3 regions of the Rummeliibacillus sp. JY-2-4R genome follow, and region 2 is predicted to be linked to each of the others. Evidence: riboswitches for the same ligand, from Rfam matches in the RefSeq annotation. Region 2 holds a riboswitch; each other region holds the start of a gene.
The links. Region 2 has a riboswitch for cobalamin ahead of cobT (nicotinate-nucleotide--dimethylbenzimidazole phosphoribosyltransferase). Riboswitches for the same ligand answer to the same signal wherever they lie in the genome.
Positions count from the first base shown of each region.

Region 1: it holds a riboswitch for cobalamin, as region 2 does, so the genes downstream of both, ACWV26_RS09325 ((2Fe-2S) ferredoxin domain-containing protein) here and cobT (nicotinate-nucleotide--dimethylbenzimidazole phosphoribosyltransferase) in region 2, are expected to answer to the same signal.
Region 3: it holds a riboswitch for cobalamin, as region 2 does, so the genes downstream of both, ACWV26_RS01295 (ribonucleoside-diphosphate reductase subunit alpha) here and cobT (nicotinate-nucleotide--dimethylbenzimidazole phosphoribosyltransferase) in region 2, are expected to answer to the same signal.

Region 1 is NZ_CM132623.1:1,924,301-1,935,264, reverse strand. Features, by position in the region: gene ACWV26_RS09350 (cobalt-precorrin-5B (C(1))-methyltransferase) at 1-789, opposite strand, end outside; gene ACWV26_RS09345 (precorrin-8X methylmutase) at 789-1,439, opposite strand; gene cobK (precorrin-6A reductase) at 1,452-2,219, opposite strand; gene ACWV26_RS09335 (sirohydrochlorin chelatase) at 2,216-3,118, opposite strand; gene cobJ (precorrin-3B C(17)-methyltransferase) at 3,135-4,805, opposite strand; gene ACWV26_RS09325 ((2Fe-2S) ferredoxin domain-containing protein) at 5,085-5,450, opposite strand; cobalamin riboswitch at 5,606-5,798, opposite strand; cobalamin riboswitch at 6,023-6,207, shown strand; gene ACWV26_RS09320 (energy-coupling factor ABC transporter permease) at 6,381-7,139, shown strand; gene ACWV26_RS09315 (energy-coupling factor ABC transporter substrate-binding protein) at 7,139-7,447, shown strand; gene cbiQ (cobalt ECF transporter T component CbiQ) at 7,434-8,225, shown strand; gene ACWV26_RS09305 (energy-coupling factor ABC transporter ATP-binding protein) at 8,222-9,076, shown strand; gene trpA (tryptophan synthase subunit alpha) at 9,134-9,916, opposite strand; gene trpB (tryptophan synthase subunit beta) at 9,916-10,964, opposite strand, start outside.
Region 2 is NZ_CM132623.1:1,700,810-1,711,773, forward strand. Features, by position in the region: gene ACWV26_RS08240 (MFS transporter) at 1-922, shown strand, start outside; gene ACWV26_RS08245 (hypothetical protein) at 974-1,216, opposite strand; gene ACWV26_RS08250 (hypothetical protein) at 1,400-1,678, shown strand; gene ACWV26_RS08255 (hypothetical protein) at 1,804-2,199, shown strand; gene ACWV26_RS08260 (hypothetical protein) at 2,507-3,580, shown strand; cobalamin riboswitch at 3,633-3,813, shown strand; gene cobT (nicotinate-nucleotide--dimethylbenzimidazole phosphoribosyltransferase) at 3,893-4,942, shown strand; gene ACWV26_RS08270 (cysteine hydrolase family protein) at 5,102-5,659, opposite strand; gene ACWV26_RS08275 (hypothetical protein) at 5,907-6,602, shown strand; gene ACWV26_RS08280 (basic amino acid ABC transporter substrate-binding protein) at 6,856-7,656, shown strand; gene ACWV26_RS08285 (amino acid ABC transporter permease) at 7,672-8,412, shown strand; gene ACWV26_RS08290 (amino acid ABC transporter ATP-binding protein) at 8,409-9,131, shown strand; gene ACWV26_RS08295 (hypothetical protein) at 9,193-9,978, opposite strand; gene ACWV26_RS08300 (EAL-associated domain-containing protein) at 10,258-10,964, shown strand, end outside.
Region 3 is NZ_CM132623.1:265,288-276,251, reverse strand. Features, by position in the region: gene ACWV26_RS01325 (threonine/serine exporter family protein) at 1-408, opposite strand, end outside; gene ACWV26_RS01320 (threonine/serine exporter family protein) at 419-1,168, opposite strand; gene ACWV26_RS01315 (polysaccharide deacetylase family protein) at 1,308-2,681, shown strand; gene ACWV26_RS01310 (saccharopine dehydrogenase C-terminal domain-containing protein) at 2,732-3,904, opposite strand; gene ACWV26_RS01305 (TIGR00266 family protein) at 4,334-5,125, shown strand; gene ACWV26_RS01300 (ribonucleotide-diphosphate reductase subunit beta) at 5,206-6,246, opposite strand; gene ACWV26_RS01295 (ribonucleoside-diphosphate reductase subunit alpha) at 6,262-8,484, opposite strand; cobalamin riboswitch at 8,669-8,847, opposite strand; gene ACWV26_RS01290 (PepSY domain-containing protein) at 8,950-10,266, opposite strand; gene ACWV26_RS01285 (PepSY domain-containing protein) at 10,339-10,964, opposite strand, start outside.

The sequences.
Region 1 (10,964 bases), 220 kb from region 2:
CATCATACCAACAAGGGATACTCTCTTTATTCCAAGTATCTTGCAATGCTTGACAGCAAAACCGACGAAATCACCCATTTCAATAAATGCTTCCTCTGGTAGCCCTTCATATTGCTTCATCGCATATTTTTCACTTCGCCCACCAGTGGTCATCACAACATGATCATTTCCAGTAGCATGAGCAACACTGATTGCTTCAACTATACTTGCCATATAAGCTGAACTAGAAAATGGAACAACCGTGCCTCTTGTACCTAATATTGAAATCCCGCCTATTATTCCTAGACGACCATTTAATGTATTTTTCGCAATTTCCTCTCCATCTGGAACCGAGATGATCACTTTTACCCCACGCTTGATGTTGAATTCAGCTAATGTCTCTTCTACTGCTGAATATAGCATTTTACGAGGAACAGGGTTAATCGCTGCCTCTCCGACTGCTACTGGAAGACCTGGTTTTGTTACTCGTCCAACCCCAATCCCTCCGTCTAAACTAATTCCTGATTCTTCTTGCCAACTAACTGTTGAAACAATCAAAGCACCATGTGTAGCATCTGGATCATCTCCACCATCCTTGATTGTCTCGCAAGACATTCCTTTGTCAGTAAATACATTCTTTTCAATCGTAAACGTTACATCTCGCCCAATTGGTAAATGAATCGTAGCTGTTTCTTGTGCTTCACCAGTAATTAGGGCTGTTAATGCAGCTTTCGTGCAAGCTGTCGCACAAGCGCCTGTTGTGTAGCCATGACGCATTTGCGATGGGTCTTTTTTATTTTTCTTTTGCATTATTTTTGATCGGCTAGAATTGAAATAGCATTTAATGCAGCTACAGTAACTGTACTTCCACCTTTACGACCGATATTCGTAATAAATGGAACCTCTGTAACTTTTGCTAATTCTTCTTTGGATTCAGCAGCTGAAACAAAACCAACAGGCATACCGATGATTAAATCAGGTTTTGCTTTACCTTCTTTGATTAATCGAATCAATTCTAAAAGTGCAGTTGGTGCATTTCCAATGGCATAAATTCCCCCTTCATGGAAATGAGCAGCTTTTTGCATAGACATAATTGCACGTGTAACTCCCGCTTCTTTTGCTGCTTGTGATACATCGTCATCTGAGATATAACAGTAAATATCACCACCGTGTTTTTGGAAACGTTTATGCCCAGTGCCAACTTCCACCATTTGAACATCTGCAATAACCGGTTTCCCCGCGCGAATTGCTTTTATTCCTGCACCAATTGCATCTGGATGAATAATGACACTTCTACCTAGATCAAAATCTGCAGATGCATGAATGATACGACGAATAACTTTCCATTCGTCTTCCGTAAAATCATGTGGACCATATTCCTCTGCAATTGTTGCAAAACTATGTTCGTAAATATTATCAGGTGCAACTGTAAGTGGTTTAAAATCTGTTTTAAAATCCATTTTGATTTCCTCCTAATTTATTAGTTTCAACTTTAATTCTTCTAAAACGCCTTCAAAACTTGAATGCATATTTTCATACTGTATTTTTGGTCTCGTAATCATAATCGTTTCAATACCACATTCAAGTGCTGCCTCTAACTTTTCATCTACTGAACCAACTTTGCCACTTTCTTTTGTAATCATAAGTGTGACTTCGTATTGATGAATAAGTGCCATATTTAACTCTTTTGAAAATGGCCCTTGCATCGCGATAATGTCTTTTTGTTCTACACCTAATGCTTGGCATTTTTCCATATTGTCTAGTCTCGGTAACATTCGTGCAATGACTCTAGTATTTTCTAAGCCTAATAAATGCTTTGTGAAAATCCCTAATGTTTTACTACCAGTTGTCAACATAATTACACCGTGTTTCTTTGCAGCTAATTGTGCTGCTTGTTCATAGTCTTGTACTATCGTTACTAGTTGATTATTGTAAGATTGACTCGCTCGTTCATATCTGATATATGGAATGCCAATAGCTTTCGTCGCCGCAATCGCATTTTTTGAGGCTTCTTCAGCAAATGGATGGCTTGCATCAACTAGTGCTTGTAAATCATTGTCATTTATAAATTGAATCATTTGCTCTGTAGTTAAACGGCCAATATTTGTTTGAATACCAGATTCTATTAAACTCTTAGCCGCAGATTCTGTCACAACTGTAGCAATTACTTTCAATCCATTGTTTTCTATTTCGATTGCGAGTTCTCTTGCATCACTTGTACCAGCTAACATGAAAATCATTTGTGAACACCTACTAAATGTTCTTCGTGCTCATGGTCATGATGATGGTTGTGGTCATGTCCGTGCTCATGGTCATGATGATGGTGATGTTCTACAAATTCAGCAGCATTTATACGATATTGACAAGTATCGCAATTCATCTTTACTTCACCTTGCAATGATTCTTCAATTCGATCATTTAATACTATTTGTAGTGATTTGTGATAGCCAAAGTAATTCGCTAATTTCACATCGACATTTGGATATTCTGAAGCAAAATCAGCTCGCATTCCTTGCATTCTTTCCATTAAAATACCAGTGAACAAGAAGTAAGGAAGCATCACAATTTTCTTTGCTCCAAGCTTTACGCATCTCTCAATACCTTGTTCAACTGTTGGGAAAGTAACGCCCATAAATGCACTTTCAACAGTGAGCACATTTAATTGTTCCCAAAGCATTCGAGCAATTTTATAGAAATCACTATTGGCATCAACATCGCTACCACCACGACCAATTAGAAGAATCGCTGTATCGTCATTCTTTTCTCCGATGTCAAAACCTTTTTCAACAAGACGTTCTTTCAAGATATCAAAAATACTTTCATGAATTCCTAGAGGTCTTGCATAAAAAATATTTATATTTGGATATTTGGCAATGCCAGCGTCAATAGCAGCAGGAATATGTATCTTCGAATGTCCAGCTTGTAATAAAATAATTGGTACCACATGAATTTCAGTTGCTCCTTTTGCAACACAATTGTCGATTCCTTGAGCAATATTTGGTGATGCAAATTCAAGGAAACAACACTCTACTAGTAAATTTTGATCTAATGTAGGTTTCAACTGTTCAATAAAATTTGTTACTTCCTCATTACCTGCTGCTAATTGACTTCCATGACCTACAAATAAAATGGCTTTCATTGATTTTCCTCCTAAATCAGTCTCCACATGGAGCTGGTTCGATATTAATTTTTGGTGCGATATCTTGATAAACAAATCCTTGTATTTGCTTTACTCTTTTGAAGTATTTAAATAGTCGCTCATTTGGATGTGCATTTTCTTTATACTCTTTGATAATGCTCGTAATCACATCAACGATTTTGTCTGGTTCAATACCTTCCGCTACAGGTTGTCCAGCATGCGCTGTTCTTCCAACGGGTTTTGCTCCCAAGAACAGATCAAATTTCCCTTTTCTATAGATGATGCCAATATCTTCAGTTACCGCTTTATAACAAGCCATTCCGCATCCATTAAAGCCAATTGTTAATTCTTTCGGTAACTGAACGCCACCTAATTTTTCTTGTATTTCTTCTGCATAAGGAATACCACCCGTTTTTTCACCGTCACAGAAATCGCATGCTTTTAATGTCAGTACATCTCCAACTGGTGATAGTAGGAATCCAACTCCTTGTAGCTTATTCGTAATGCTCTCTGGATTTGAAGTTGGAATCTTTAATACGATTTGATGATTTGGTGTATATTCCATTGTTCCTTTTTCTCCAACTACCATTGCTAATGTCATCATTTGTTCAGGTGTGAATTTTTTATTTGCTACACCCGGACTTACGGCTAATTCGAAAATTTCTTCAAAGTTTTGATGTACGTACTGAGAAGTTTTGGGTTGTTCTCCAGTTACACGTTTTAATGCTTCCATCGCCATTTCATACGAGCTAATTTTTGGTAATGAAGGGTTTACAGCTTCATTCATTTGAACATTTGTTACTTTTTCAGCAACTGCAACAGAAGATTGCGCTCGTTGAACACCGGTTTCTTGATCCATCGCCCAAGGTTCTGCTTCTGCTTTTAATCGTTGATGTGGTTTTAAAGATTGTTTCTCTGTGTTCAATGTGTATTTTCTTTGGTAACCACGAGGAGTAATCATTTTATTGTCATAAAGGAAAGTTGAAGAATTCCCAATAATAACTGTTGTTAACATACCAATATCATGATCTAACATTTCCGCTAGATTTGTGATGATAATATGTTGACGATCACGATAAGCGCTTTTTACAAGACCAACTGGTGTTTCAGGAGATCTGTACTGAAGTAGAATTCGTTGTGCCTCTACAATTTGGCGTGTTCTTCTTCCGCTTCGAGGGTTATACAGTGCAATAACAAAATCGGCCATTGCTGCTGCTTCTACTCTTTTAGCGATTAGATCCCATGGAGTTAAATGATCACTCAAACTGATAGTACAAGAATCATGCATTATCGGAGCGCCAAGTAATGAACCACATGAATTAATAGCAGAAATCCCAGGAATTATCTCTATAGGAACCCCATTTGCTTCCGACCACCCTTTTTCGATTAAAACCTCATATACCAAACCTGCCATTCCATAAACACCTGCATCACCACTTGAGATTACAGCTACTTTTTTACCAGCTTCCGCTTGGCGAACGGCTTCTTGCGCCCTGGATACTTCTTCTGTCATTCCAGTACTGATGACAGTTGTTTCATTTTTTATTAAATCTTGAACGAGTTCTACATACGTTTTATAACCAATAATAAAATCGCTATCTTGAAGGGCTTCAACGGCTCTTGTTGTAATATGTTTAAAATCCCCAGGTCCAAAACCAACGACATATAGTTTTCCTTGTTTTGTCACGTGTAATCACTCCCTATATGATTTATCCCGCATTAACCGACAGTAAGACCTTCACCCCAAGTTGAAGGGTTTATATAGAAAATATATGAGGGTCAAATACCAGTAAACGCCCTTTTGATGAGATACAATGAAACTTACTGATGCGTTTGCACAAAGTTAGTTGAACCAATAGAGTTCGTACTGTCGATTGATTTGAAGCATACACTTGAAATCTTAGAAACAGTAGACCGGGATTAACAATCAGTGGGGATAAAACCTTCCACTGACTGAAGTTTCACTTTATTTGCTTTTATCAATTCCAGTTATGGAGGCAACTTTTGGGTTCAGAATCATTTTCCCATCTTTCATTTGGTAGATTGTGTTTTGCTTGTTATGTTGTGTAATACAATCTCTTACAATTTCGCGACCTATTTCAGAAGTCGATGCTTTATACCAGCTTCCTTGCGGATAAGCAATAACGATACAAGCATCCTTACATCTTCCATTACAACGCGTTCTTGTTGTATGAATTTGTTCATCTAAACCTAAGTGTGCAATTTCATCTCGAATTGCCACTGTTATATCTTCAGCACCTTTTCTCATACATGAACTTCCATTACAAATGAATAAATGACTTTTCATACTAGCTAAATTCCAAGTTGTCATATAAATCCTCCAATTCAAAAATTTTCTTTAGAAAAGGAAAGAAAAAAACCTTAATTCAAAGAATTAAGGTTTAAAAACTAGAGAATTCAGAAAATTATCATATGTACATAACAACAATCTGCTTATTAGTCTTTACCTTTCCCTCCGAAAAGTATCATACATTACATTTAAAAGCAGGTTTCCTGGCTTCACTTCACTTTACTCTGATCTCTTCCCAGTCACTAACTTCGACCAGTGAGTACGCATCATTTCATCCATGTAACAGTAGCGGGGGCTGCATCGGACTTAAACCGATTTCCCTATTATCCCTTATATTCTTATAAAGGCACTTTTAAAATTCTATGAAATTGTATAATTTAGTAAATTTAAAACTTAAAACAATCATATACCATTTTTTAATAATTTCAAATATATTTTTTTGAATCAAACAATTTATATGAGTTTTATGTACTTAATTTGTTAGTAATTTAAACTTTTAACTTTTCTATGTTCATCTTTTGTAAAAAAATTTATTTATAAAAAATTTAGTAGAATTGAAAATATAAAAATGATACACTTGGGGAGTAATCTTACAATTCAATAAACTTTATGGTGCTAAATTAGTTTATTTAGCTTAATAGGGAAGTTTGTGAAATACAAACGCGGTCCCGCCACTGTAAAGACGAGTTTTGTTCTTAGATGCCACTGTCAACGATGGGAAGGTTAGAACATAATGATGACTCTAAGCCAGGAGACCTGCCAAAAGTGTGGATTCGATTCAGCCTACGAGGATAGGTGTGAGAATAGATATGCTTTTACATTTGGTATTGGTTTACTATTCGTTTACACTTCTTCAGTTCGAGGAAGTGTTTTTTTATGTCCTACAAAGTATTAAAGGGGTGGCGTCAAATATTATCTAACAAATGAATACGAATAGAGAGGGAAAAATTCATGAAAATAGTAAAAAAATTATTAAATTGGAGACTTATTTATTTTCTTACGGCAATCATGATCGTGCCAAAACCTGCTTTTGCCATGCACATCATGGAAGGATTTTTACCTGTCGAATGGGCCATTTTCTGGTGGGCTATAACTATTCCATTTTTAGTCATTGGATTCCGTTCAATTCGAAAAACAATTATTGAAAATCCGGAAACTAAGATGATGCTAGGTTTATCAGGAGCCTTTGCATTCGTTTTATCTGCACTGAAAATACCATCTGTAACAGGTAGCTGTTCTCATCCTACCGGTGTAGGTCTTGGTACTGTTCTGTTTGGTCCATTTGCAATGAGCATTGTTGGTTTTATTGTTCTATTATTTCAAGCTTTGTTATTAGCACATGGTGGTTTAACGACTTTAGGAGCAAATACATTTTCTATGGCAATCGTAGGTCCGCTTATTTCTTATGGTGTATATAAAGGAGTGGCCAAATTGGGGTTATCATTCTCATTTGCGGTATTTTTAGCTGCTTCTCTTGGTGACTTGGGTACGTATGTTGTCACATCAATCCAATTAGCACTTGCTTTCCCATCAGAAGTGGGTGGCTTCATTGCCTCTTTCACTAAATTTAGTAGTATCTTCGCTCTTACACAAATTCCGTTAGCAGTGAGTGAAGGTATTCTGACTGTTGTGATTATGAATTTTTTACAAAAATACAACTTAGCAGAATTAAATGCGCTAAAAGTATTTAAGAAAGGTGCACAACAATAATGAAAAAAAATCTTCTCTTAATTGCAATTGTTGTTATATTAGCGATTTTCCCTTTGCTTTTTCAAAAGGGCGCTGAATTCAGTGGTGCTGATGCTGAAGCTGAGGCTACAATTAATAAAATTGATATAAATTATCAACCATGGTTTTCAAGTATTTGGGAACCACCAAGTGGCGAAATTGAAAGTTTATTGTTCAGTTTACAAGCTGCTATTGGTGCTGGATTCATCGGATATTTTATCGGACTTTCTCGTGGAAAACATAAAAAATCAGAAGGAAAAGTAGGCAAAGGTAACCATGCTACTCATTGATCAATACGCTTATATCAATCGACTTGCAAAGATCCATCCAGTCGAAAAAATTATATTTGCTATTTTTTTATTATTATTTTCATTATCTGTCAAAGACGAGCTAGTTTCACTAATCACATTTTTTGTAATGAGTTTTATAACAGTTGTTGTAGCTAAAATTCCTTTGTCATATTATTTGAAAATGTTATCCATACCTACTTTTTTTCTCATTAGTAGTTTGATAAGTATTTTAATATCATTCACTCGACAAGCTGAACTAATCCATAGTGCAATTTGGCAATTCCAATTGCACAACTGGACAATTTACATTTCAGAACAAAGCGTTAAATCATGTATCCAATTATTTTTTTCAGTCTTGAGTAGCATAAGTTGTTTATATTTTTTAACGTTAACGACGCCTGTTCATGATATCATGCAGGTTTTAAGGAAATGTAGAATACCTCAATTATTAATTGAATTAATTGAACTTACTTACCGTTTTATATTTGTTTTTTTAGAAAAATCGATTGAAATTTTCCAATCACAAAACTCTAGACTAGGATATTTATCTGTTATCCGTAGTATGCATTCATTAGGGATGCTTATCTCTTCATTATTTGTTCAAGTCTTTCAACGGTCTACAGAATTATCTATGGCCATGAATGCTCGTGGTTACGATGAATCCATAGTTTTTCTTGAAGATTGTTACAAATATTCAAGGAAAAATTGGATCATTATTCTCTTTATCATTTCGCTAATTATGGTTGTTTATTTTCAGTTTGGGGGCACTCTGGTTTGAATGAATTATTTTTTAATATTCAGAATCTAACGCATACATATGCTGATGGGACGAATGCGTTACATAATTTGTCTTTGACAATAGCCAAAGGAAAAAAGATTGCGTTACTTGGTAATAATGGCGCTGGAAAATCTACATTATTTCAACACTTAAATGGTCTTTTGCACCCAACAAAAGGTACGATTTTCTTTCAAAATCAGCCAATAAAATATAATCGAAAATCATTACTTGCATTACGTTCTCACATTGGAATCGTATTTCAAGATCCAGATTCTCAACTTTTCGCCGGAAATGTTCGCCAAGATATATCTTTTGGTCCATTAAATCTTGGTTGGCCAATTGAAAAAGTTACTGAAATGGTTGAATGGGCAATGAAAGAAACAGAAGTAACTCATTTACAAGATAAACCAATTCATTTCTTAAGTATTGGTCAAAAAAAGAGAGTTGCAATTGCTGGAGTGTTAGCAATGAATCCTGATGTATTTATTTTGGATGAACCAACTGCTGGACTTGATCCCTATTATGCAAAGCAAATTTTACACTTATTAAATTCAATACATTCAGATAATAAGACGATTATTTTATCCACTCATGATGTTGATTTTGCCTATGAATGGGCGGATGAGATTATTGTAATGAATAATGGAGAGGTAATTTACCATGAGAATCCATATGATATTTTTCAAAATGAATTGCTACTTAAGAAAGCACATTTAGATAAGCCTTGGATATTTGAAATGGCTCAAGTTTTGCAATCAAAAAATGATTCCATAGAAACCGTAAATCTACCTAGAAGTAAACAAGAGTTAGTACAATTATTAAATTCAAAATTAATCAATAGCTATTGTTAAAAAACACCTCATGATGAATTACATCATGGGGTGTAAGTTTTAAACTTTGGAGGTGATCTACTCTCCTACGGTTACTTTCGGTAGCAATTCTTTAATGAATTCTTTATTTCCTTCGTGGAAAGCTTTTACAATAGCACTTCCAACGATTACGCCATCTGCCATTGCGCCCATTTGTTCAACCTGCTCAGGTGTTGAAATACCAAATCCAGCTAGAACAGGGATCTCACTCATTTCTTTTAATGTTTTGAAATGATCTTCAAGTGAATTTCCAAATTCATTTCGTACACCAGTAATACCATTTACAGTTACCGCATAGACAAAACCTTCTGATGCTTTTGAAATTTTTTCTATTCGCTCTTTCGGACTTGTTAGAGAAACTAATTGGACTAACGCGATTGATGTGTTTTGAAGATGAGCCGTAATAATTTCAGCTTCTTCGACAGGTACATCCGGAATGATTAAGCCACTTATGCCAATTTCTTCAGATTTTGCTACAAACTTTTCAATTCCATATGCGATAATTGGATTGATGTAACTCATGATAATTAGTGGTACTTTGACTTCATCTTTAAACTTCGCAATTTCTTCTAAAATTACGTTTAGATTAACGCCTTCTTTTAATGCACGATTACCAGCATCTTGAATAACAGGACCATCAGCTACAGGATCACTAAATGGAATACCTACTTCAATTGCTGTAACGCCTTCTTGTTGTAAGAAAAGAATTTTATCGCGGAGGGAAGATAAACCACCATCTCCAGCCATAATGTATGGAACAAAAGCCTTTTGTCCTGCATTTACTTTTCCTTCAATTGCTAGTTGTAATGGTTTTGTTATCATTATTTTTTGCCTCCTAGAGCTTCTCTTACCGTTTCAACATCCTTATCTCCTCTTCCTGATAAGCAAATGACAAGAATTTCGTCAGGACTCATATCTTTCGCAATTTCTACTGCACGGTAAATTGCATGAGCACTTTCTAAAGCTGGAATTATCCCTTCAGTACGTGACAATAATTGTAGACCTTCTAATGCTTCATCATCAGTAACAGCGGAATATTGAATACGACCTATATCATGTAAATAACAATGTTCAGGCCCTACCGCTGGGTAATCAAGCCCAGCTGAAATCGAGTGAGCTTCTTGGACAAATCCATTTTCATCTTGCAATAAATAAGTATATGCCCCATGTAATACGCCTTCTTTCAATTCGGCAAAAGCAGATGCATGAAGCCCTGTTTGGATACCACTACCCGCTGCTTCAACACCATATAATTTTACAGTCTCGTCATCAACAAATGGGTGGAACATACCAATCGCATTACTACCACCTCCAAGACAAGCAACTACTGCATCTGGTAGACGGCCTTCTTTTTCAAGAATTTGTTTACGTGTTTCTACACCGATTACTCTTTGGAAATCTCGGACAATTTTTGGAAATGGATGGGGTCCAGTTGCAGATCCTAGGATATAATGTGTATCTTCCACATTTGTAACCCAATAGCGAAGCGCTTCATTGACCGCATCTTTTAACGTACCTCCGCCTTGATCAACGGAAACAACAGTTGCGCCAAGTAATTCCATACGAAAAACATTAAGTGCTTGTCGTTTGATATCTTCTTTCCCCATAAATACAGTACAGTCTAAATCAAAAAGAGCACAAACAGTAGCAGTTGCAACCCCATGTTGACCGGCGCCTGTTTCAGCAACGATTTTCTTTTTACCCATTCTTATAGCCAACAATGCTTGGCCCAATGCATTATTAATTTTATGTGCACCAGTATGATTTAAATCTTCTCGTTTCAAGTAAATTTTCGCGCCACCGATTTTTTTAGTTAAACTTTCAGCAAAGTAAAGTGGATTTTCACGACCTACATAATCTTTTAAATAGT
Region 2 (10,964 bases):
GTATAAGAGTATATTTGTTGCCATTATGTTCAGTGGGCATCCATTAGGTGGTGTAATAGCTTCTTTCGGTGGACTAACTATCCTTCCTAACTTTGGATGGAGAGCAGTCATTTGGGTAGCGATTCTACCTATTATATTATTGCCGATTATTTATAAAACGCTTCCAGAATCACCAGCGTTTTATATCCTACGTAATAAAAAGGACCAATTATTGAAAGTTTTAAATAAGCTTGACAAAGAAGGCAATTATACAAATAAAGATGAATTTGTCATTCCAACTAAGTTAACAAAAGGCGTACCTGTTAAACATTTATTTAAAAGTAATCGCGCTCTTAGTACCATCATGTTTTGGGTTGCCATTTTCATGTGTTTATTGGTTATGTATGGTTTAAGTACATGGCTTCCAAGTATCATGATGCATGCAGGCTTCGAATTAGGCTCTAGTATGTCGTTCTTGCTAACATTAAATGCTGGGGCATTGATTGGTTCGATTATAGGCGCTTGGTTAGCAGACCGTTTTGGATTAAAAAGAATGGTATTTCTATTCCTATGCGTAGCATTCGTAACTCTTACCGCGCTAAGTTTTAATCCACAAGCAATGTCCTTATACATTCTTATTTTCTTAGCGGGAGCAACAACTACAGGAGCTCAAATCATAACAAATGCTTTTGTATCACAATATTATCCAACAGAAATACGTTCTACAGGATCCGGTTGGTCTCTCGGTATAGGTAGAATCGGTGGGATGCTTGGACCAATATTTGGAGGGATTTTACTTGCAGCTCAATTAGCTACTCAATTAAACTTCCTAGCTTTTGCAATTCCATGTATCATAGCAGCAATCGCTATTCTATTTGTACAGGAAAAATATAGCCAAAAAGAAAAAGCAGTGTATAACGAAGCAGAAGTATCTTATAATTAAAAACAGCACAAAACCCCATCCACGAACAATAGTGGATGGGGTTTAACTGTTTTAATGATCATTTAGGCTATTACTATAATATGAACTAGGCTTTACTAAATCCTCTTCCATTTGATCTAAAATATCATCAAGCTCTTGCTTCGTTTTAGGGTTAATCAACATCATATAATCACTTGCAGATTTATGATTATAATTATAAGAAGCCGCTGAAGCAGGGAGAGTTGAACTAGATATAAAGCCTAATAATAACATTGGAATGAATAGTAAAGTTAAACGTTTCTGTTTTTTTCTCATACTATTTAAACTCCTAACGTAATGGATTTGTTAAAATGTTTTGATATTAGTCTACCCGGAATTTTAGATTTAAAAACAAAATTAGATAATAATTCATAGTTTATAGATAAAATAGAGACAAGACATTTATAGTTAACTGTTTAAAGTTATCATGTGAAATGAATGAAAGAAGGGGTACTTATTTTGATATTAAAAGATGTTTGTCAATGTGAATACACGAATTCACTTAAACTAGAAGCTGATTATTGTGCAGATCCAATTTGGTGCAATAATTGTGGCTGGAATCTAGATATTGATGACTTCCCACTATCAGATGAACTTCAAGAAGAATTATTCCAATGGACACTACAATATAAGAAAATGCCAAAAGATAAGCATAATAAAATGGGACTAAATCTTACTGAAAAAGTAAAAACGGAGTTAGGTTCAGATTTTACAATTGTGTTTAAAGCTGACAAATAGTTTTCAAAAAGAGTTGTTTAATGAAGAGATGTATTGAGAAGCATGCTTTATTTTTACCTGCGTAACACTTTTTATTATCCCTATGTATAGTAAGAATATCAAAGGGATGATAAGGAGGAATAACAATGCAAAACATAGAAGTTCAAGTGGAAAAATGGTATAGAGAAAATGTAAATCAAGAAGAGATTGATAGAAAAGTTATTGCCACGCTAGATTATGTAAAGAGAACCAGATCCGAAATGAAACACTTTATGATTTTTGTATATGAATTTGTTAAACCGCAACCAAAAAAGATTGAATCACGTAGAATATTTTTGGATAGGATTTTATTTCAAGAAGAACCGCACTATACTAAAGCGCAAAATTCTATCAGATATAAAGAAGTGATGAAAGATTATCAAGTAGTCAAAAAATTAGTAACAGAACAATTCAATCAACACTCAATGCTTATTGACAGATATTATGTCGATTTTAATGCAGCGGATGGTTGTCTTGGGGTAATCTGTTCTGCATATGTTTAATCAATTCAAGCATAGAAATTACCTTAGGCTAGGGACTTTTTTTAGTCTGTAGTTTATTTGTTATGCAATGAAACGTTATAAAGGGTCTGATTATATTCCTATAAATAGAATAAAATAGGTATATAGTATATACTCTCCTGTCATATTATTATATTATGTAAGAATACTGTTAGAAAGGAGTGGGCAGCTTTTTAGCAAGATAATTAAGCTTATTTCTACATTCATGTTTTGTAAATCTAAATAACTGAAGATTCTATTAAACAACTAGATAAAATGAACGTAGAAATAAAATATGGAGGGAAAAAGGTTGAAATTGATGAAATTTTTCGTTTTACTGAGCGTCCTATTAGTGAGTACGCTACTTCCAACCAATACATTTGCAGCGACGAAAGAAATGTATTATCCCGTTGCAGGGACAGCCAAAAATTCTCCTGGGATTTATAAAGCCGTTCCAAATGGAAAGTCTTCTGCTGTATTGAAGGAAAAAGTTTATACTTTAGTAGATGCAAAAAAGCCACCGATTAAATTAAATGATGTAAATTTCTTTTTAGTAAATGGTAAATTAGCAGATACCTCGCAATATGATCCATATTCAGCAAATGTAAAACCAATTCGTGATGTACAAGCAGTTGGAAAAGATGTATATTTTACTAAATTTGTATTTGATAGTATCTATGCTGGTAGTTGTGGTGGCGGTGGAGCTACTATTCTTGAAATCTATAAACGTGCAAGCAATGGAAAAGTTAGTAAGGTTGTAACAGATAAAGTTTCCTCAGATGCTAAAAATGCATTTGTCATAACCGGCAATTCTATGTACTATGCAAAAATAGTCAACGAAGCGATGGGGAATTTTACAATTGTTAAGTCTTCTTTAAGTGGAAAAAGTAAACAAACCCTTCAAAAAGGTGTAGACGACTTTTGGGTTAATAAGAAATCAATTTATTTTGTAAAAAGCGGTAAGTTATATCGTATGGATTTGAATGGGAAAAGTTTAAAATCAATTACTTCCAAAGAAAAATTATATGGTAATACTGGTTGTGGTGAAGGAAATTATTCAGTATCCAATAATGGTATGATAATCAGATCATATAGCGATAATAGCAACTATTTCTTAGATTTTACAAAATTAACGATTACAAAACTTGCAAAAACAGTCCAAGGCAATGTATTAGACGTAGACCTTCAGAGAAAACGCTTAATTGCTATTACTTATGGTGATAATGAGGCGAGTGTTTATGCTCTTTATGATTTTAATGGTAAACGAATTAAAACTTTAAAAAGCTTTAATTGGGATAAAGGACCACAATTCTATTCTGTAGATGTTAAAACAGGACAACTTTTATATATAGAAGATTCTCGATTAAAACAAATTAAATTTTAAAATGTAATAGTATTGCATTCACACTACTACTCTAGTATCATTATTAATTGAAAATTCAATAAAAGTATAAGGTGCCCGAATTTTTAGGGAGAATAGGGAATGAAGTAAAATCTTCAGCGGACCCGCCACTGTAGGGGAATCGTTTGTCGGAAATGCCACTGGATTAAATTCTGGGAAGGCCCGATGAAATCATGACCCCGAGCCAGGAGACCTGCCTTATAACTTGAAATGAACAGATGATGGAAAAGTCTGCGGTTTATTTGTGATGCAAATAAACTGCAGGCTTTTAATTTTTATTCGGGAGAGATGAAAATGAGCTTATTACAAGAAACTATTGAAAAAATTGAAGACTTAGACAAAGAGATGATGTTAAAAGCAAGACAAAGAGTGGATAGCCTCATCAAACCACCGACAAGTCTAGGGAAATTAGAAGAAATTGCAGTTCAACTTTCAGGGATTACTAGAGAAATATTCCCTAAAATTGATCAAAAAGCTGTCATTGTTATGGCAGCGGATCACGGTGTTTATGTAGAAGGCGTTACAAGTAATCCGCAAGAAGTAACATTTGCTCAAACTCTTAATATTGCAAAAGGAATCACTGGAGTAGGAGCTATCGCAAAAATTTCTAATGCAAAAATCGTAACAGTTGATATCGGCGTTAAGGAAGAAATCACAAATGATGCAGGTGTCATCAACCGAAAAATTAAAAAAGGAGCAGGGAATATTGCCCAAGGACCTGCCATGACAAGAGAAGAAGCAATCAAAGCTTTAGAGGTAGGCATAGAAATTGCAACTGCAGAAATTCAAAATGGTACCAATTTGCTAGCCACTGGAGAAATGGGTATTGGTAATACCACGCCAAGTACAGCTATTCTATCTGTATTAGCTCAAATTGACCCAGAAGGAATTACCGGTAAAGGAGCCGGACTTGGTCAAGGCGGATTAGCACATAAAATAGAAGTAATAAGAAAAGCCATTGAAATAAACCAACCAAATCCACATGACGGCATAGATGTCCTAGCGAAAGTAGGGGGCCTAGAAATTGCTGGAATGGCAGGTGTCATGCTAGCAGCTGCAGCAAACCGCGTTCCAGTAATTGTTGATGGTCTAATCTCCACAGTCTCAAGCCTAATCGCAACAACTATCGAACCAAAAGTAAAAGACTATCTAATCACATCCCATGCCACAGACGAACCAGGCGGTAAAAAAGCAAGTGAACTACTAGGCAAAGAACCAATGCTCAAAATGGATATGTGCCTAGGCGAAGGATCTGGAGCTGCCCTAGCCTTCCCAATCATCGAAGCCTCATGTAGTATGATGAGAAATATGGCTTCTTTTGAAGAAGTAGGGATGGAGATTTAATTTTTAGCAAATTGTTAATTAAAAGTAGTTTATAAAGTTGATTGTAAAGCGAGAAAACATAGTTTGATAAAGTATAGGGTATTGCAGTATAAAAAATCCCAATTTCTTAACTAGAAATTGGGATTTACTGATTTATTAAAACGAGATACAATTCTCTGATTATCGAAATTCGTTGTGAATAGGTGTAAACAAATCCTCATTCGTATTTCTAACGATTGAAAAATTATCAACATTATAATGGCCATGAAGAATTTCGTTATGGTGAAGAATAATTTGACTTGCAGATAAATTTTTTGAATCAGAAGTCGAATGACCATCTCCAACTAATGTAACATCAAAATTATTGACTGTTGCCGTTCGAACAGCTGTATCAATACAATGCTCTGTTTTACATCCCATAATCACCAGATGCTTAACACTATTTTTATTTAAATGTTCTAGTAATGGAGTTTCATAAAAAGAATTTGTAGCAGCTTTATCAAATATGGTAGCAGCAGATGGAACTTGAATATCCTTATGTATTTGAAACCCAAGTCCTTCTCCCTTTGAAACATCTAAATCTCGTATAAAAACAATAGGAATGTTCTCGTTTTTTGCTTTATCAATTACAGTGTTAATGTTAAGAATGATTTTCTCTTTCTCAAAAACCCCATGTTCTTCAGTATTACCCTCAATTAAATCCTGTTGAGCATCAATAATCAACAAAGTTTGTTGCAATTATTTTTCCTCCTTATGCATTTATCAATAATTTTTTGAGCTACACATTATATTTCTTCAAAAATTTATTTATACCCTCTATCGTCTAAAGTAAATTAATGGAATTTGCATCTGTAATTCTTTATTCAACCCTTATTCAACCTTCCTGTAATTTTTGGGAATTTTTACTATTAACTCATGTTACAATGGAAAAAGATTAAGTTTGAACATAACCAAGCGTAGTGCAAGCTAGAATGGGAGGAAAGTGATGAAAATTAAACGAATTCTTATGATGATTTTTCTTAGTATTTTTCTCGCTTCTTGTAGCAGTTCTTTGGAGAATTTGAGTAAATGTCCTGACGCTGCAATAGACTATGCGGATGTATTAATGATGAATGGTATAATATATCAACATCATTCACCTGAGATAGAAGATGAAAATAAACAAATAAAGGTTGAAAAGGGGCAGAAAATAGGAGAAGTCAGGTATAAATTGGCGAATCATGCCTGTAGTAGCTATAAAATGAAAAACGGAGATTCTACTTTTATGGACATAGGAACACCCATATATATAGTAAAAGGATATCCTTCATCATTTCTAGTTTTAGCAGACAACCAAGTGTATGTGTCGGAGCAAAATAAAAATGCAAAAACAGCAAATGAATTATATCCCTTAAAAGAATTTGCAAAAAAAATATATATTGAAAGCACAGAAGATGGAAGAAGATTGCATACTTTTTCATCCTCCTCAACAAAAGAATTTACCGAAGCATGGGACGATTTAAAAATAAAAAATGTCGACTACAAGGATGAAGAGTTAATATTCTTGGAGATTGAACTGAAAAATGGCGTATCTTATAGACTTTCTTATGCTAAAAATTCTAATGTATTTCTTATTGGCGTTAAAGGCAATGAAAAAATAAAAACTATTATTCAAAAAGAACAAAAGAAGATGGAAAAATAAATTGTTCTTTATTAATATATTCTAATTAGTTTAAAAAAGCTGCGGAGAAACGAAAGGAACTTTTTCAGAGAAGATTTAACAAAATAATAAGTGATCATTAATAATTATACAAAAATATTATATTTTATAAATTATCAGAAAAATAAATATTGTTTAAATATTAATAATTTTATATAATCATACTTAACTAGGGATATTTCTAATAATTAGGGAAATTCTTACCAAATAATATCAAAAAGATGAGGTGTTAGTAATGAAAAAGAGAAAAAAGTTACTTTCGATTTTTGCAATTCTATTTGGGATTCTAATGGTTTTATCAGCATGCGGGACAAAAGATGGAGCTAAAACATCTGGTGCTTCAGGTAATTCAGGGGACAAAATTACAGAATTAGTTGGTGGTACATCTGCAACTTTTGCGCCGTTTATTTATTTAGATAGTAGTCAAAAACTTTCAGGGATTGACGTTGATGTTTTAAATGCAATTGGTGATGAAATGGGTGTCAAAATTAAGCTAAACAATGTGGGTTGGGAACCAATCTTCCAACAAACAACAAATGGGGAAGTTGATTTCGGAACAGGTGGCATTACAATTACAGATGAACGTAAACAATCTTATGACTTTACAGATCCATATTATGAAGCAACATTATTCATCGTTGTAAAAGAAGGATCATCTATTAAATCATTGCAAGATTTAAAAGATAAGAAGATTGCTGTTCAAATCAATTCAACAGGTCATGTTGCAGCACAAAAACTACAAGGTAAAGCAAGCCCTAATATTATGGCTTACGAAGACCAACCAATTGCATATAAAGAAGTCATCAACGGTACAGCTGATGCAGCAATTGCAGATAATGCGGTTATTACTGAATACTTGAAAAACAATCCTGATGCAAAATTAAAAACAATTAAAGACCCAGCGTTCGCAAAAGAATATTATGGGTTCATGGTGAAAAAAGGAAATAAAGAAGTATATGATATTTTAAATGAAGGTTTAAAGAAAATCAAAGCAAATGGTAAATTAGCTAAGATTACTAGTCAAGAACTTAAATAATTGGGGGTATTTCAGATGAACTTCTTGGGATTACATTGGGATATAATCTGGAACTACCGAGACATGTTTTTACGTGGTATCTGGGTGACAATCGTGTTAACCATATGTGGTTATTTCGGTGGTCTAGTACTAGGTGTTTTATTGGGACTTGGTAAAACATCCAAAAAGAAATGGATTTTTTGGCCGACGAAATTATATGTTGACCTTTTCCGTGGGACACCGATGCTTGTTCAAATTTTAATCATTCACTTAGCTGTTATTCCATCTATATTCGGCCAATCGTACGGTTTTATGGTTTCGGGTATAACCGCACTGATCCTAAATAGTGCCGCTTATAATGCTGAAATTATTCGTGCGGGGATTCAGTCCATTGGTAAAGGTCAAATGGAAGCAGCTCGTTCACTTGGTTTAACACATAGTCAAGCGATGATTAAAATCGTATTACCACAAGCGTTTCGTCGAATGATTCCACCACTCGGAAATGAATTTATCGCATTATTAAAAGACTCTTCACTTGTTACAATTATCGCGGCAAATGATATTTTATATGCAAGTAAAGTTGTTGTAGGTGCATACCAACGTTTCTGGGAGCCATATTTGACAGCGGCTGTTCTGTATTTAATCTTAACTTATATCGTAACTAAAATTATTGCTTACATCGAGAAACGATTTAGTAATAACTACAATCCAAGAAAGAAAAAATCAAGACAAACCAATCTGCCGCAAAACGAAGATGAAGGGCGGACTGCAGCATGATTCATATCAAAAGCTTACACAAAAACTTTGGAAATCTTGAGGTATTAAAGGGAATAGATTATGAAGTAAAAGAAAAAGAAGTCGTTTGTGTGATTGGTCCATCCGGTTCTGGTAAAAGTACATTCTTGAGATGCATTAATTTGTTGGAAGAAATTACGGATGGAGAGATATTGATTGGAGGGGTAAAAGTCAATGATCCCAAAACAAATATCAATGAAATCCGAACAGAAGTAGGGATGGTATTTCAACAATTTAATTTATTCCCTCATATGACGGTGCTTGATAATATTACGATGGCTCCAATGAAAGTTCGGAAAATCACGAAATCAGAAGCTGAAAAATTAGCTCTCGAATTATTAGATAAAGTAGGACTTAGGCAAAAGGCAGATAATTACCCAGAACAACTTTCTGGTGGCCAACAGCAACGCGTTGCGATAGCACGTGCCCTTGCAATGAAACCAAAAATCATGCTTTTTGATGAACCAACATCTGCTCTCGATCCAGAAATGGTAAACGAGGTACTTGATGTAATGAAACAACTTGCTGATGAAGGTATGACTATGGTAATCGTCACACATGAAATGGGTTTTGCTCGCGAAGTAGGTGATCATGTCATATTTATGGATGGTGGCTACATTGTTGAACAAGGAAAGCCAGAAGATATATTTGGCACTCCACAAAATGAACGAACAAAAGCATTCTTAAGTAAAGTATTATAATACCTAAAAAAGCTCTATTCCCTACATAATGGGATTAGAGCTTTTTGCTAATTGAAGTTCATCATTTAATAATACAATCATATTTTTTTGAAGGGAACTCAGCTCCCAACTTTTTGACCTTAACTTTCGCATCATTGATTAAAGATTTAGCCTTTTCTTTTGTTTTTGTGTCTAATGGTGCGGATTTTCTTTCATGCTTAGGAAAATCAATACCAAGTGCCTTTAATTGCTTATGGGCCTCCTCTTTTGTTATAGCACCAGATCTCACATTCTCCATAATCTTTTTGACTTTCACTTTTGTATTTGCATCTAAATTTTTAAATATTTCATGTCTAGGATGCTTAGAAAATTCGACACCAAGTGCTTTTAATTGCTTATGGGCCTCCTCTTTTGTTATAGCACCAGACTTCACATTCTCCATAATCTTTTTGACTTTCACTTTCGTATTTTCGTCTAAATTTTTAAATATTTCATGTTTATGATGTTTAGGAAATTCTATGCCAAGTGCCTTTAATTGTTTATGAGCCTCATCTCTTGTAATGGTACCTTCTTTTGCTTTTTTCAAAATTTCTTTTGCTTTTGCTTTTGTATTTTCATCGAGATTTTTGAATAACTCGCCTCGGGCAGGATGCTTATGAACTGGAACACCTATTTTAGCTAGATCTGCATCTAATTTACTTAAAATTGTATCTACCTTTTGCTTAGTTTGAGCATCTAATTTCGAATTACTTTCTGAAGCAGTTTTATTTTCAATTGCACTTGCAGCAAGAGTAGGATTGTGACTTATAAATCCCATTGTAATCGTGCATGCTAGTGAAATAGTTAAAATTTTGGAGCGATAGTTCATGTGTACTTTTCTCCTTTATAAATATCATTCGTAAGTCAATTGTTATAGTGTAGTGTCATGATAAGCTTAAATTTGTAAAAAATAACCACCTTCTTCCACGAAAATAAGTGATTTTATATTTCCCAATTTTTATAAAAATAAAAGTATGAATTCGCTAAATAATGAAATGAATTAAGAAAAATTTATTTTTTCTAGAGGATTCTTTGATTTAGTATTGTGTCAGTTCTTTGAATTCTACGCTATAATAATACTAGCAACAGCGAATGGGGGAACAAGTGGATGGATGTTCTTGAACTTCTAGATCGATTAGAAGAAATTGAAATTTTATACGAGCCAATTTTTAGTGCAGATGAACATGAGATTGTTGCATATGAAGTGATTGGTCAAATAACGAATAAGGATGAAAAATTTAACATTGTTGAATTTACATATGATGAAACAGTCCCAGCAGATATTCGTTCGGAAGTGGAGATACTAGTCATTAAAAAGGCACTTCAAGTTTCCGCAAAAGACTTACAAGCTACACGAATCTATTTACCTTGCAATCCAAATTTGTTAATGTTGGATTTTGGCGATTCCTATTTTGAAACATTACTAAATTTCGTAGATGAATGTAATTTACCACATATTTATTTAATGATACCGATGCAAAAGTTTGATGGAGAGCTTACTCAGCTTCGACACCCAATTAATTACATTAAAACATATGGTGTAAAAACTGTTACTGCAGACATAGGGCCAGATAGTAAGTTGGATCAAATTTTACTATTAGAACCTGCTGTTTTGAAAATGAAAATGAGTCAACAAGATTACCATTCTTGGGGTCCACAGAACCATCTATTGACAACAATTCAAACACTAGCGAATAAAATGGGCGCAGACTTAATGTTTGATGAAATAGAAACAAGTTACCAACTACATTATGCCTGGAAAAGTGGTGCACGCTTTTTCAAAGGAAAATACTTAGCTACACCAACCAATGAATA
Region 3 (10,964 bases), 1.4 Mb from region 2:
CTGCATAAATACTTCCGCAAATACTAGGCCCATAACAATCGCTCCTGCAACGATAAATACTCTTGCACCAAATTGAATACTCTCTACATAATCATTTTCTACGATTGTACGCATTGCATTATAGGAAAGCCCACCAGGAACTAAGGGAATAATGCCTGCAACGCTAAATACAATCATCGGCGTTTTAAATCGTCTTGCAAGAATATGCGCCACAATGGAAATCAGAAAGGCACCTGCAAACGTTGCATAAACTGCATCAACACCCTGTTGCAAAAAGGCAGAATAGATAAGCCAGCCCGTCATACCTACTAGCCCACAATGAAATAATGTCTTTCTAGGTGCGTTAAAAATAATACCGAATCCTGCAGTTCCTATGAAACTAAGAATTCCTTGAATAATAAAGTCCATGATATTCCTCCTAAAACGATAGCGCTAGCGCTACTCCCGCACCAATTGCGAAGGCAGTAAGAAGTGCTTCCATTCCCTTAGCTACACCTGACACAAAATGCCCTGCCATTAAATCCCGAACAGCATTTGCAATTGGCAACCCCGGTACCAAAGGCAGAACGGAACCTATAACAATTTTATCAAGTTGTAAGCCTAACCCAATTTTATAAACCAATACAGAAAGTAATCCTACAAAAAATGAAGCTGTAAATTCCGCAAAAAACCTTACCTTTGTCAAAGAATGCATAGATAAAAAGATTAGGTATCCGATTCCACCAATAATTACAGCATATGGAACGTCAATCCATGGACCTTTAAATAAGATTAAAAAGCAACCACTGGCAATGGCAGAAGCTAAAACCTGCACCCATATTGGGAAAAATAAATTTGTACGTTCAATTTGCAACAGCTCTTGATATGCATCTTCTAATGAAACTGCACCTGCAGTCAACTTTCTTGAGACTGAATTGACCAATGCAATCTTCTCTAAATCCGTTGTTCGACTTGATATTTGAGCTATTCTAGTAGGTCGCTTATGCCCAGCAGAGAAAATAATACCAGTAGGGGTCACAAAGCTTTGTGCATCTGTTAAGCCTTGCGAGTTGGCCATTCTTAACATCGTATCCTCTGCTCGATATGTTTCTGCACCACTTTGTATAAGCAGACGACCTGCGAGAAGAAAACAATCGATTGCCAATTCTTCCTGTGTTGTTTCAATCATTTTACCCCTCACCTCATACATAAAATAATCCAATAGTAATTTTATATAAATTTACTGTAATTTTCTAAAACTTTTCACTCCATATCTATGTCGAATAAGTTAGAATAATATCAACAATATAAGAAGGAGGTTTTGAAATATGGCTACATTGCATCCAAGAAAGCAAATAAGTTGGATAAATTTCACCCTCATTAGTGCTATTCTAACGATCACCGTTTTAATTCTTTGCATACTAAATTCGCAATACAGAAGCATTTTAAAAGGCGATTCTAATCATACCGCACTTGCTGCATCGTCAGATATTGTAAAGGAAAAGTCAACATTTAATGGTATAGATATTGTAACGGAAAAATCCACCGATAAAAGTGCTCCATATAGTATTCAATATCCCTATACTTCAAGTAAAGTATTCAATCAATCTGTTACAGACACTGTACATACAATTCGTGATCAATATTTAAAGGATATGTCTGTATTATTACATAAAAATGGTAGTCAGGTTGGTAATCTCACTATCTCCTTCAAAACCAATGTACACAAAAAAAACTATTACTCATTTGTTTTAACACAAATTATTGATACTGGTATAGGTTCTAAACAAAAAATTGTAAAAACTTTTATGTATGATGAAAAAAACAAGAAACAACTATTACTACAAGATGTTATACAAACTAAGGATCATCTTGCACCTCTATCTAATGCTGCAAAGAAGCAAATAGCCCAAAGTTACGATCAACAAAGAGTTATAAAAACGCAAGATTTAAATGACGATTTAAAACCACTTTGGATAAACTTTCAAAATTTTACTCTTACAGATGATACGCTTACTATTTATTTCAACAATGATGAATTTATGCAACAAGTAAATCTTGTAACGATTCCATTATCTTCTATAAACAGTATACTTGCAAAATCTTTTCAAGTTGAAGAGAAAAAAATAGTATCAAATAAAAAAGTTGTAGCACTTACATTTGACGATGGTCCAAATAATACTGTAACACCGAAAATTTTAAAAATCTTGAAAAGACACCATGCAAAAGCTACCTTCTTTATGGTTGGAGCGCAAGTTAACGCTCACCCTAAAATTGCAAAACAAGTAAAAGATGCAGGTCACGAAATTGGGAACCATTCTTATTCACATCCGAATTTACTAACGCTTACGAACAAACAAATTAAAGAACAAATAGCCAAAACAAATAAAGCTATCCAGAAAGCAACTGGTCGTAATCCTACTGTATTTAGACCACCCTATGGCTGTGTTGACAAAAGAGTCCGTTCTCAAACTTCGTTGCCTGTCACTTTGTGGAATGTTGATACATTAGATTGGAAGCATCGTAACGCAAAAAAAATATTAGCATATGTAAAAAAGGAAACTCATTCAGGATCGATAATTTTAATGCATGATGTCCATATGCCAACTGCAGATGGCCTAGATGCAGTTCTTAATTATCTTGAAAAAGAAGGCTATACATTCGTAACAGTTTCAGAGCTAAATCAAACTCAATTAAAATAATAATAAGGGCTTCTAAAAATTCTTTTTGAACTTTTAGAAGCCCTATTTTTTTATCCTTTGACGATGTTCGTTGAGCGATGTTTGGTTTCAGTAATGCTTACACCACGCGCTTGCATTTCTCGTATATATTCTTCTCCTGGTACAATTTTTTCCGGAGGGAATACACCTCGGTCCGTAATTGTACCATCCCCTATTAATTGAGCAACTACAGCAATCGTATTAGCAGTTGCTAGCGCCATAGCTGTTTCATTATTCTTTTGATCTCTATATGTGACCATTTCGTATTCGTATGTTACCACTTCCTCATTGCGTTCTCCACTTACTAAGACGCGAAGTAACACAACGTCCTTTTTATTACCAAGCTCTAATTTACTTTGCAATACTTCACGTAATACATCACGAACTTTTATGGTATCTCCGTTTACTTTAACGAATGTTTCCTTACTAGTTAAGCCTAAATCAACAAGTAATTTAAACTTTTCTGCATGCCCGGAATATCGAACTGTTTTATATTCAAGTGTCTGAACATTTGGATATGATTTTGGAAGAGTAGATAATCCTCCCGATGTATGGAAAGCTTCTAATCCACTAAATCCCTTGAAGTAAAATGGTTCAACTTCGGATAAGGATGGTATTTCTTGTAATTTTCCATTACGAACTACATGGGAAGTATCTGTATAATGATCGAAAACCCCTTCCAATGAAAATACAACATTATATTCTAAAGGCGGCTCTTTTTCCACTGGAATACCACCTACATAAATTTTAATAGATTTTGCAGTATCTAATTTGGAAGCTCCAAATCCCGCTAAGATATTGATCATACCTGGTGCTACACCTAAATCTGGTATAAGTGTAATCCCCTTTGCCTTAGCCGCGCTATCTAACTTTAATATTTCGTCCGTTACACCACCAATATGTCCACCTAGATCAACTGAATGTACACCTACTTCAATAGCTGTACGTGCGACTTTTTCATTGAATTTATAAAATAGTGCATTGACTACAACGTTTGCTTTAGACATGACTACTTTTAGTTGTTGATCGTCAGATGCATCTAATTTTATTACTTCAATTTTGTCCGTTTGAAGTGTATCTGCAAATTGCTGTGCTTGTGCAAGATTTAAGTCTGCCAAGAAAACTTTCTCGATATTTGGATTTTTCACTAAATCACGAGCAGCCTCTTTACCCATTAAACCAGCACCTAATACTGCAATTTTCATACTTTGCTCCCCCTTTTGTCTTATTCACATTGATTTGAGTAGGATTAGCCTTTTTTTAAATAAAATATACTTAGGAAAAATCGAACTAAGAAAGGTGTCTTCGAATCTAGTCGTCCCGTTTAAACCTTCCAATATATCTGTATGCATGTTCATGGAACATCATGCTGTACAATCTGCTGTGAATGCAAAGCAAAGATAAAAGAACAATCTAATACTTAATTCATTTATGACCAAAGCCAACATTTTTGCCACAAACTATTCAATGCATTTTCCTTTCTTTACATTAAAATTTACACAAAAATAATATCCATTAATTCATGAGCTATATTTTTCACTTATTTACATATGTTTGAATGTTGAAACTTTTTTTATTTGCCATTCGTATTTATACTTATATTGAACTAATCTAACCATTTGGAGGTATTTGGAATGAATAATCATGAGATTGATTACAAGCTTCATGGCGATGATATGCAATTTGTTGAGGTGGAGTTAGATCCAAATGAAACTGTTGTGGCTGAAGCAGGCTCATTAATGATGATGGAAGACGGCATTCGTATGGAAACGTTATTTGGAGACGGCTCTGGTCGTGGCGGTGGTTTTATGAGCAAGTTAATGGGTGCAGGTAAACGTTTGGTAACAGGAGAAAGTTTATTTGTTACTACATTTACAAATGAAGGCACGGGAAAAAAACATGTTTCGTTTGCAGCACCTTATCCAGGTAAAATCATCCCAATGGATTTAAGTGTATATAATGGTAAAATCATTTGCCAAAAAGACGCTTTCTTATGCGCGGCAAAAGGTGTTTCCATCGGCATTGAATTTCAAAGAAAACTAGGTACAGGTTTCTTCGGTGGTGAAGGTTTCATTATGCAAAAACTAGAAGGCGATGGCATGTCATTCGTTCATGCTGGCGGTACAATTGTTCGCAAAGATCTCCAACCTGGAGAAAAACTTCGAATTGATACAGGATGCCTTGTGGCGATGACAGGCTCAGTAGATTATAATATCGAAGCTGTTGGTGGAGTTAAAACTGCTTTATTTGGCGGGGAAGGCTTATTCTTTGCAACACTTAGCGGCCCTGGAACTGTTTGGGTTCAATCTCTTCCATTTAGCCGACTAGCGAGTAGAGTATTTGCTGCAGCACCAGGGAAATTTGGAGGTTCATCAACAGACGAAAAAGGAATTGGCGGACTTTTTGACCTTTTCAGTAACGATTAAAGCTGAATGACTTTAAGCTTTGGGAAACTAAAAATGCTGCATTAGTCAAAGACATGACTAGTGCAGCATTTTTATGTAATCTATAATTCATCAAACCCATTATCTTGAACATTAACTTTCACATACTGGCGCGAGCGTTGTTCAAAAAAGTCCGTTTTCCCTAAATCTACATCTTCATAAGCTTTAATCCATTTCATTGGGTTTTTGCGATAGCCCTCAAAAGGTCGCTCATATCCAAGTTGTGAACAGCGAACATTGGCATAGAAGTAGATATAATCTTCTACATCCTCAATATCCAAGCCATCGATTTTATCACCTATTACTTCCCGACCCCATTCAATTTCAAGCTCAGCCGCTTCACGGAATATTTTTTCAACCTTACTTGCACGTTCTTGTGTATTGTATTCCGGGTATGCTTCTAACAACTCCTTATAAATCTTCACAAATAAATCAACATGTAATTGTTCATCACGATTGATATAGTTGATCATTGTACTTGTTGCTACCATTTTTTGATTGCGTGCTAAATGATAGAAGAACGAAAATCCCGAATAAAAGAATAGCCCTTCTAAAATCACATCATAGACAATGGAGTCTAACATATGTGGAACAGTTGGATCTTGTGCAAATTGTTTATAACCTTTAATCACAAAGTCATTGCGTTTTTCTAATACCGGTTCAGTACGCCAAAAGTCAAATACCTCATCCTGTTCATCTTTTGAAACAAGGCTAGAAAGAATATAGGAATAAGAATGATTATGAATAACCTCTTGTTGAGCCAAGATAATCATCAGTGCATTCAAACTAGAATCCGTTAAATAATCGGCAATTCTTCCTGCATAATCTGTTTGAATACTATCAAGTAGTGCTAGTAAACCAATGATTTTTTTAAATGCTTGTTGCTCCTCTTTCGTTAACTGCGGAAATTGTTTAATATCACTACTCATATTAATCTCAAATGGCGTCCAGAAGTTCCCTAGCATTTTTTTATATTTAGGATATGCCCAACTAAATTGAACATCGTCCCAATTTAATATATTGGATGAACGTCCATTAACGATTCCCGTAGCGCGATTGGGTGCTTTTTTGTCCATGAGTTCGCGTTTTTTTACTTCAACCATTATTCATCTCTCCCCTTAGCTTGCACATGATTCACATTCTAGTAATTCAACAGATGTAGATCGAACATAATAGGTTGTTTTAATACCACTGTTCCATGCATTTAGGTGAAGTGCCAGCAAGTCTTTTGCCTTAATCGTATTTTGTACATAAAGATTCAACGAAATCCCTTGATCAATATGGCGTGCACGCGCAGCATTTTGCTCGATTGTCCAGTTTTGATCGATAAAATAAGCTGATTTGTAATACCAGGTTGTCATTTTGTTCAAATCTGGTACCGTTACTGGAATCTTATAATCCTTTTTCTCTTCCGAATAGCTTTTTTGGAAAATAGGATCTATACTTGCTGTGCTTCCCGCAATAATAGAAGTCGTTGAATTTGGAGCGACAGCCATCAAATACCCATTACGCATTCCTTTTGTTGCAACTTCTTTTTGAAGGGCTCTCCATTTTGCATCTTGATAGTCTCGACTTTCAAAATAAGTCCCTGTTTTCCATTCAGAGCCTTCAAATAATGGATAAGCACCTTTTTCTTCTGCAAGTCTCATAGATGATTGGATTGTTAAGTAAGCAATTTTCTCATACAATTGATCAGCAAATTCAACAGCTTCTTTTGATTCCCAAGCAATACCAGTAACTGCAAGTAAATGGTGCCATCCAAAAGTTCCTAGACCAATTCCGCGATAGCGTGCATTCGTACGTTGTGCTTGTTTTACTGGGATATTATTCAAATCAATGACGTTATCCAGCATTCTTACTTGAATTGGGATAAGTCGTTCTAATACGTTTTCAGGGACTGCTCTTCCTAAGTTGATGGAAGATAAATTACATACTACAAAATCTCCAGGTTTACGGCGTGTAACGATAAGATCATTTTCAAGCTCAACAGACTCAAATTCCGTTGCTGACATATTTTGCGCTATTTCTGTACACAAATTCGAAGAGTAAATCATACCTTCATGTTTGTTTGGATTCTTGCGGTTTACTTCATCACGATAGAACATGTATGGTACACCTGTTTCAAGCTGGCTACGCATAATTCGTTTCATAATATCAATTGCTGGAACGACTTCACGTGATAATAATGTATTGGCAACACAAGCAAGATAGTTCTTACGGAATGTGCCTTCACCACGCTTTTCATCATAAGAGTCCTCTAAGTCAAACCCCATTAACGAACGAACTTCATGAGGATCAAATAAACACCAATCTTCACGGTTTTCTACAGCTTCCATGAATAAATCAGGAAGACAAATGCCTGTGAAAATATCGTGAGCTCGCATACGTTCGTCTCCATTATTTAATTTCAAATCAAGGAATGAAAAAATATCTTTATGCCAAACATCTAAATAAACGGCTATTGCCCCTTGGCGTTGTCCAAGTTGGTCAACTGATACAGCTGTATTATTTAATTGCTTAATCCATGGAATGACTCCACTAGAAGCGCCCTTGAATCCCCGAATAGAAGACCCTCTGCTTCTAACTTTCCCCATGTAAACTCCGATACCGCCACCATATTTTGAAAGTGTCGCAACATCTGTATTGGAATCATATATACCTTGCAAACTATCATCTACAGTATCGATGAAGCAACTTGATAGCTGACCATGCGTTTTACCTGCATTTGATAGAGTAGGAGTTGCTGTTGTCATATAGAGATTACTCATCGCCCAATAAGCTTCTTTTACCTTTTCAAGTCGATTTTCCTTTTCATTTTGCATTAATGTCATCGCAATAATCATCCAGCGCTCTTGAGGTAATTCGATTGGCGTTTTGTCAAAATCACGCGTAACATAACGATCTATTAATGTCTTTAATCCTATATATGTAAATAATTCATCTCGTTTCGGGTCAAGTTCAGCCGCTAATTGTTGTAGTTCATTTTCTGAATATGCTTCTATCAGTACAGGATTATATAGACCTTTACCAACATATTTACGAATATGTTGTGGAAAAACTTGATATATTTTTTCAATTGAAACTTGTCTAACATCTGCTGCAGCATGATAAATTTCTATTTGCAATAATTTTGCCGCAACAAAAGTCCAATAAGGTTCTTCCTCATCGAGAAAACTTAGTGCATGGAGCGCTAATGCTTTTATCCATTCTTTTTCTGTTGCATCAGGGTGTTTTTGCATGAAACGTTCATGCTTACGGCGTAAGGGACTCATTTCCTCTTGGCCAAATTCATCTTCTAGTCTCTGCAATACCGTTTCTTTTTCTTCTTTAATCGTTACCATATTTGTAGTCTCCTTTTCATTATGCTAATTCGTATCAGCCAAAAAGAAAGCGACTATCTGCCTTCATCGGCAGCATAGTCGCTTTAATTGAAATGGAAACAAATAAAGTCACAGTAAGGGATTTATACAAGCTAAACCAACTGTGAATTATGTACTTCCACTTCTTAAGGCCCCGAAGAAAGTGTCACAAAACGAAAATTTGGCAGGTCTACTGGCTTGTGTTTCCTCCATTTTGTCATCCTTCCCAAGCATAGCTCAGTGGCTAATTGACAAATGTCCACACTTACAGTTGCGGGGACAGCTTCGGCTTCTAACCGAATTCCCTATTAAACCATTGCTGGTACCAACTTCCGCTCACATACTAGATATTGTGTTTTTCGATATATACAATCTAACATATTGTGTTTATATTACACAAGTACAATAGCATAATTAAAGAAAATAACACTCTCTAATAGGAATTAATTAGTCTTTTGTTTCATATTCCTTATCAAAGTTTAGGACATCTCCTGTATTCGCATCAATTTTAATTGCATATAAGTACGTCCCATCTTTTACTTCTACTTCATAAATATTATTTACTAAATTAATTTTTGTAACAGTCCCTTTTGCTTTTGTTAAAGCAATTTGAGATGCTTGTTCGGTTGTAATAATAGTAGATTCGTTACTATTATTTGAAACTTTATTTTCTTTTTGCTCTTGTCTAACCATTTCACCGGTTTGGGCATTCAATTCAACAGTATATTCATTGCCATTAGCAGCAATTGTAATGACATAAACTCCATCTGATTGGTTATAATTTGCTGAAGTTATTGTTCCAGGTATTTTGGATAAAGCAATTTCTTTGGCCTTATCAATCCCAATCGATGTTGGTTCTAAGCTTGCAAAAGTTTGAGAAGCAGATTGCTTTTCTTGCCTAATTACGGCACCGGTATTTGCATTAATTTCAATGTCATACACAGTATCTCCATTTTGTACTTTCACTTGATAAATATTATTACCCTGATCTAAATTAGCCTCTGTTACTGCTCCACCTACAGTGTTTATAGCTATCTGCTTTACTTGTTCAAGTCCAATTCCGTTTTCGGAATCAGGTTCTGTTGGTCCGTCACTTTGACGATTAATAATTTCTCCTGAATAGGCATCGATATTAAATTTATAAGACGTTTTGTTTTTAACTACGTGAATTTCATAAATACCACCATCGCGATTGAAGTTAACTTGTTGCACCACTCCGCCCATAGTATTTAACGCAATTTTCTTTGCCTTTTTTAAACTAATTGCTTTGCTAATTATGGCTGTCTTTTTTTCTTTACTAACAATTTTTCCTGTAATCGCATTAATCTCTATTTCATATTTGAGCTTTCCTTTAACTATAGTAATTTCGTATACTTTATCTTTTTTATCTAATTTGGCTCTTAGAATTTGACCTTTTACTGATTTTAAAGCAATTTTCTTTGCCTTTTCTAAGCTAATCTTTTCTCTTGCAATGCTTAAGGTTTTATACTCTGTTGTTTTTTCTAAGAGCTCACCTGTTTTAGCATTCAATTTCAACTCATACTTTGCTTTTTTATCCATTACACTCACTACATAAACAGGATCACCTTTTTTATTGTCTAGTTTAATTTTATATACTTTCCCGGTTGCATAGTTTAAAGCTTTTTGAGAGATTTCTTTTGATGACAAAATATGTTGTTGGCTCGTATTCTGCGCTATCACAACACAAGAAACCGAAACCGCTAGAGAGCAAGTGACTATTAATGCAATAATCATTTTCTTCATTTTTCAGCCCTCCATTCTCTTTTTAAGTGGCTTTGAAGTAATTATTATAAAGTGTGAATCTTATTTAGAAATCTAATTATTTGTAAAAGACATGATTTTACCCGTTACTGCATGAATTTGAAACGTTGTTACTTTTCCATTAGAAACAATTTCCACTAAATAATAGCCTCCACTACTTGTTTCAAAATAAGTCGTATCACGAATCGTACCATTTAACCTATTTTTAGCAATTTGTTGAGCCTTCTTTTTGCTTACGATGGCATTAGCAGTTTTTGTATCTTCCCCCGCTTCAGCTAGAATTTCACCTGTAGTCGCGTCAACTAATACATTTCGTTTCTTCTGTTTAGTCTGATTAACAATTTGCACTTGGTATACAAGTATATCTTGCTCTGTCTTTAACAGTGATTGCACTATTTTCCCTTCGTAATTTTCCTTAATTATTTGTTTCACTTCATCTTCTGAAATTAAATCTTCATGCTTTAATCCTACTAAATCTGTTCTTTCCATTTTAGTAATTTTACCGTCTTTTGCTTCAACTTCTACATGATATCTCGCACCGTTTTTCGAAAGCTCCATCACATACTCTTTTCCATTGTTTTTAAAAGAGGTAATTTCCCCACCATACATTTCCTTGATTGTTTTATAAACTTCTGAAGTGGATTTATCACTTTCGTTGGTTATATGACTCCACATTGACA